2 regions of the Marinomonas rhizomae genome follow, and region 1 is predicted to be linked to the other one. Evidence: predicted binding sites of a transcription regulator. Region 1 holds the regulator's gene; the other holds the start of a gene.
The links. Region 1 encodes sigma-54, which starts transcription at its own class of promoters, with help from an activator protein. Its sites were predicted from a motif close to TGGCACNNNNNTTGCTNT; they were not measured.
Positions count from the first base shown of each region.

Region 2: the regulator sigma-54 is predicted to act here: its motif matches at 1,671-1,688, upstream of KDW99_RS02230 (NCS1 family nucleobase:cation symporter-1).

Region 1 is NZ_CP073343.1:1,955,935-1,959,099, forward strand. Features, by position in the region: gene mgtE (magnesium transporter) at 1-200, opposite strand, end outside; gene KDW99_RS09205 (HPr family phosphocarrier protein) at 208-477, opposite strand; gene ptsN (PTS IIA-like nitrogen regulatory protein PtsN) at 487-936, opposite strand; gene KDW99_RS09215 (RNA polymerase factor sigma-54) at 954-2,423, opposite strand; gene lptB (LPS export ABC transporter ATP-binding protein) at 2,502-3,165, opposite strand, start outside.
Region 2 is NZ_CP073343.1:496,300-499,464, forward strand. Features, by position in the region: gene puuE (allantoinase PuuE) at 1-14, opposite strand, end outside; gene KDW99_RS02220 (aspartate/glutamate racemase family protein) at 54-785, opposite strand; gene KDW99_RS02225 (GntR family transcriptional regulator) at 793-1,458, opposite strand; gene KDW99_RS02230 (NCS1 family nucleobase:cation symporter-1) at 1,722-3,158, shown strand.

The DNA.
Region 1 (3,165 bases):
TGCAGTACTTCGCCTTCATTTTTGGCTTCAATTAGCTCCCAAAGAAGCTTACGTTCTTTGGGAGGGGAGGACTCTAATAGGCGAGCAACGTCCTGAGCTGGCAAAGCGCCGTTAAGTAAATAACGGATTTGCATGGTGGCACCAGATTCGAGCGATTCGGTGACCGTTTGCAGGTGGTTAAGCGTGTTTTGCTCTGACATTGATTCCTTACTCGTCTTCACCAAAACGATTGTTAATTAATTCTATCACCGCTTTAATTGCGTCGTTTTCATCTTCACCGTTGGTTTTGACACGAATTTCAGTGCCTTTGCCAGCGGCCAGCATCATCATGGCCATAATGCTTTTTCCATCAACATTGCGGCCTTCTTTTTCTATGGTGATGTCGCAAGAGAAACGAGAGGTTGTTTCAACCAGCTTGCCCGCTGCGCGAGCATGCAAGCCCAGTTTGTTTATGATTGTGACGGACTCTTCCTGCATGCTTATTTCCTATATTAATGAGTCAAATATATTGAATAGTTCTTCGCTGCTTTGTGCCGCACGTAATTTATCCAGTGATTCTGGAGATTGTGCTAACTCAGCGATTTGAGCCAATGTAGAAAGGTGTTGATCGCATTCTTGAGGTGGCACAATCAGCGCAAATATTAGGTCGACCGCTCGTTTATCGATAGAGTCAAAATCAATTGGAGTTTGCAGTGACATGACAACGATAGCTGTGTGGTTTGCCGACTCTAGACGACAATGCGGAATAGCAATGCCATTACCAATGCCTGTACTGCCTAGTTTTTCTCGGCCAAGTAGTGCGTCATAGATTTCTTCGTTGTTGCAATGAAGGCGGTTGGAAGCGACTTCAGCAAGGCTCTCAAGGACGCGTTTCTTACTAACAATGTCTTGTTTTGCGAGAACAAGTTCTGCTTTTAATAATGATTTCAAGGACATGATAAAATGGTATCCGTTTAGATCAGTCGTTTTCGTTCATTGGAAGGAGGGATGTTCATCGCCTCTCGATATTTGGCTACAGTACGTCGCGCAACCTGTATGCCTTGGTCTGCTAAAATAGCCGCTAGCTTGTTATCACTTAATGGCTTTTTCGCTGGTTCATCTGACACAAGCTTCTTAATCATAGCTCGTATTGCGGTAGAAGAACATTCTCCTCCAGAGGCGGTATTCACGTGGCTGGAGAAAAAATATTTAAGCTCAAAAATACCTTTTGGTGTGTGCATGTATTTTTGCGTCGTCACCCGTGAAATGGTTGACTCATGCATACCCACTTCTTCTGCAACATCATGAAGCACCATGGGTTTCATGGCTTCTTCACCGAGTTCGAAGAAATCAATTTGTCGACTTACAATGCAGCTGGCCACTTTCAATAATGTTTCGTTGCGGCTCTGCAAGCTCTTCATGAACCATTTTGCTTCTTGAAGAGAGGTTTTGATGTAAGTGGCGTCTTCTGTAGTTGCCGCTGTGCTCGCCATCGCAGAATAGGTTTCATTGATTTTGATTGGCGGTAGGGCGTCGTTGTTTAGCTCAACTTGCCATACACCATGACGCTTTTTCACTGAAACATCAGGAATGACGTAATCTGTATCATCTGCGTCGATCACTGAACCTGGGCGCGGGTTAAGCTGTTGAATCAAGTTGACGACTTCTTTTAGCGCTTCGTCTTTTAGTTTCGTTTTGCGGCTCAGTTGTGCGAAATCTCGATTACCTAATAGTGGTAGGTAATGGTCAATAAGGTTGTATGTGCTTTTATAAAGCGGATGACTCTGGAAGGCTTCTAATTGTACTAGAAGGCAGTCGCGTAGGTCGATTGAGCATACGCCAACAGGGTCGAAGCGTTGCAGTCTATGTTGCACAGCAATGACTTCTTCTATTTCTAGGTCTTCTAATTCGATGCCAAGGGACTCACAAATGTCATCGGTAGAAATGCTTAAGTAGCCATCAGGTTGAACGCATTCAATAATGGCATAAGCAATTTCAATGTCACGGTCTGACATGTGAGTTAAGTTCAATTGCCAAATTAGATGGTCTTGGATACTTTCAGCTGGAGCGTTGCGACTTTCGAAGTCTCCGTCACCTTCATAACTATTGTGATCACTGACAGCGGCAGAACTTTGATAGGTGTCATCCCAGTTACTATCGATAGATAGTTCTTCGGGGATGCTTTCAGTCCACTCTGATTCAACGCGTGCTTCTTCGTTGTTATCGACGGTTGTCTCAGGGGCACTTTTGGATTCTATGCTGGCTGGTATTTCGTTATGCAGTTGTTCGTCGTCGTCTAGCTCAAGCAGCGGGTTAGATTCAAGGAATTCGTGTATTTCTTGTTTTAAATCCAACGTAGAAAGCTGCAGCAAGCGAATAGCCTGTTGCAGTTGAGGCGTCATTGTCAGCTGTTGGCCGAGCTTTAATTGTAAAGACTGCTTCATAGAGCAACTCTTTCTTCTAATTGAATGAATTGGAATGAGTTGTGCATACTACTCCCTTTCTACAGCAATGATAAGGGGTTACAGACGGAAGTCGTCACCTAAATAGACCTTTTTGACTTGTTCATTGTTAATGACGGTATTGGCGTCACCGGATGCAATAATGTAACCATTGCCAACAATGTAAGCTTTGTCACAGATGTCTAGAGTCTCTCTGACATTATGGTCGGTAATTAGAACGCCGATTCCACTCTCTTGGAGGTGTTTAATAATGTGCTTTATATCTCCGACCGAAATCGGGTCTACGCCAGCAAAGGGTTCATCAAGTAAGATGAATTTTGGGTTCATCGCAACGGCTCTGGCTATTTCTACTCTGCGTCTTTCTCCGCCTGATAATGCCATGCCTAGGTTGGTGCGAATATGAGTAATGTGAAACTCTTCAAGAAGTTCTTCCAGTCGCTCATTTTGTTGTGTTTTTGTTAGTTCTTTGCGTGTTTCTAAGATGGCTAGAATGTTGTCTTCAACGGTCATCTTACGAAAAATTGATGCTTCTTGTGGAAGGTAGCCGATGCCTTTTTGCGCACGTGTATGCATAGCATCGCCAGTCACATCGACACCGTCAATAAAAACGCCACCCGCATCATTTGTCACCATGCCTACGATCATATAAAAACATGTTGTTTTGCCTGCGCCATTTGGGCCTAGTAACCCAACAGCTTCGCCAGATTCAACCGAGATAGATACA
Region 2 (3,165 bases), 1.5 Mb from region 1:
AAATAATGCTTCATGGTCTGTGTTCCATTGTTTGTAAGGTATTTTGGGAGCGGTTATAGACTCCAATGAGCATAGCGCCCAGTAAAAGCTTTGCTAACCCGCTGCCCATATTGACCTTTTTTAGAGGTTTGTAGGCCTAACTGATGCAATGATTCTGCCAGTTTTACCGCGGCGACAACGCCATCAATAATAGGAACCGGCAGTTCTGATGAAAGTTGTTTGACCAAATTCGACATGCCAGCACAACCTAGCACAATGGCATCGGCGCCATCTTGTTCGATAGCCGCTAAACATTCCGTTTTCAGAAGTTGATAGGCTTCAGGACCGATATTTTCTAATGCCAAAACAGGGATGTCGGTGGCTCTTACTCCGCTACAATGATGCTTATGACCATACTTTTGTAGTAAATGCTCACTCGCTGGTAAAGTGCGAGATAGCGTGGTTACAACACCAAAACGATGGGCAATCAGGCTGGCCATGTGAAAGCCCGCTTCAGCAATGCCGATGACAGGTGCGTCAGCTAATTCGCGCGCCGCATCTAAAGCTGGATCGCCAAAGCAAGCAATAATGTGAGCGTCGACACCTTGTTGTTTGCCTTGTTCGATAAGATCGAGAAGAGCCGCGCTGGCGATGACTTCATCAAAAGCACATTCGATGCTTTTTGGGCCATGCTCTGGAGTACTAGCGATAATATGGGTGCTATCAAGAGCTATAGATTGCGCGCTCAGCGCCATAGCGTGAGTCATGTCGGCGCTGGTGTTTGGGTTGATTAGTTGGATTCGCATGGTGCTCCTAGCGGCCAAAAAGTTGTTGGAAATCTATGCTCTCTTCAGGTTTGCTTTCGAGAATGAGTGAGGATTTGATGTGTTTAAGGTGATGACTCATCCAGTTTTGCGCCTTGTCTGCGTTTCCTTGATCAAGAAGATCCAGTAGCTCCGAGTGTTCGCCGCAGTCGCAACCAACACTGCCGCGTGTGCCGTAAGCAGCCAGTATTAAAGAAGATCGATAACAAAGCTGTTCGATAAAGCTGGCGAGCACTTTGTTGCCTGATAATGTGGCCAATTCATAATGAAAGCGAGCGGTTAACTGAATAGAGTCAGCAAGTTGATTACTTTCTTCTGCGTGTTTTTCTTCTATCGCCATAGTGCGAAAGCGTTGAGACTGCGCCGAATTCCAGTGCGATAGTAAAGCAGGGATGAGTTGTGGCTCGATTAATATTCGACTGTCTAGTACTTCTAATGCCTCTGCTTTGCTTGGGTGATTTACTTGTGCGCCTTTGTTTTTCTCGATCACCACAAAATGTTCTAAGGCGAGCCGCTGTAATACTTTGCGAATGCCGGTTCTGCTTACGCCAAAGGCCTCTGATAGACGGTCTTCTGGTAAGCGCGCACCTGGTGGCAGTTGGTGTTCGACAATCGCTTTTAACATTTGTCGGTAGATGTTCTCGTCATTGGACATGTTGCTCTCTATTAACTGTATACAATCTATTGGTAAATATTGTTGATGAAATAATATAGCACGACAACTCGTCAGGTACATCTCAAATAAAAGTCCAATCATGTTGCACAGAAATGGTGTGTTTATTTTGTTTTTGACTCGGATTAGTGCGTTATAAGATGCTTTTATGTCTGTAAATTGTGTTTTTTCCTAAATTCTTGGGTTTCTGTTTTTGGCACATAAATTGTATTTGTCATTGTATACAATTAAAAAGGAACAAGACCATGAAACAAGAATTTGAGCAAAGCCCTAGATTAGCGAATAGCGATCTACTGCCGGAGAAAGATCAAAAGTGGGGATGGTATAGCATTTTCGCTTTTTGGATGTCCGATGTGCACAGTGTGGGTGGTTATGTGTTTGCCGCCAGTTTGTTTGCCTTAGGGTTAAATGGTATTCAGGTATTTATCAGTCTGTTATTGGGGATTTCCATTGTATTGGTGTTTGCCAATCTGATGGGTAAGCCGGGACAAAAAGCAGGTGTGCCATTTCCTGTTGTTGCTCGTATGTCTTTCGGCGTGTTCGGTGCGAATATTCCGGCCATTATTCGAGGCTTGATCGCGGTTGTCTGGTACGGTATTCAAACCTTTCTGGCATCCAGTTCCTTTATTATCTTGTTGCTGTACTTCTTCCCTGAAATGGCATCGCTTGCGGACGAATCTTTTATCGGTCTGTCTTACCTAGGCTGGATTGGCTTCTCTGCTATGTGGGTCGTGCAAGGCATTGTGTTTATGTTTGGTATGGACATGATTCGTAAAGTGATTGATTGGTCTGGCCCTGCTATTTACATCGCTATGTTTGCGTTATGTATTTATATGATAAATCTAGCGGGTTGGGAAAACATCAGTTTCAATCTGAGCTCAAATAATCTGACGGGCCTAGATGTGTATGCGCAGATGTTTATTGCGATTGCCTTGGTCGCGGGTTATTTCGCAGGGCCAACACTTAACTTTAGTGACTTCTCTCGTTATTGCGGCAGTTATAAAAAATTAAAATTGGGTAACCTGTTGGGCTTACCGTTTAACTTTGTGTTGTTCTCTTTGTTCAGTGTGGTGATTGTTTCGGCTTCGATTCCTGTGTTTGGTCAGATGATCACCGATCCAGTGGAAACCGTGAAACGTCTTGATTCTGGTTTTATCACAGTACTGGGTGCATTGACGTTTATCTTTGCGACAGTGGGTATCAATATCGTGGCGAACTTTGTTGCGCCAGCGTTTGATTTTTCGAATGTTTCTCCACAGAAAATCAGCTTTAAAGCGGGTGGTTTTATTGCCGCATTTGGTTCTGTTTTACTAACGCCTTGGAACTTGTTCAATAACCCAGAAGTGATTCATTACACAGTGGATGTATTGGGCGCGATGATTGGGCCTTTGTACGGCATTATTATTGTGGATTACTTCTTTATCAAAAAAGGCAACATCGATATAGCTGCCTTGTATACAGAGTCACCAAAAGGCGCTTATTGGTATGAAAATGGGGTGAATAAGAAGAGTGTGTATGCCTTGGTTATTGCGGGCGCGGTTTCTATCTTAGCGACCTTCGTATTTAGTGCCTTGGCAAACTACGCTATCTTTATTGGTGGTATCGTGGCGGCCTTGTCTTACCGTTATATGATGGAGCCAGAACGTCTTGCTTTGCAAAGTATGAACCTTGCTAAATCGTAATTCGCTT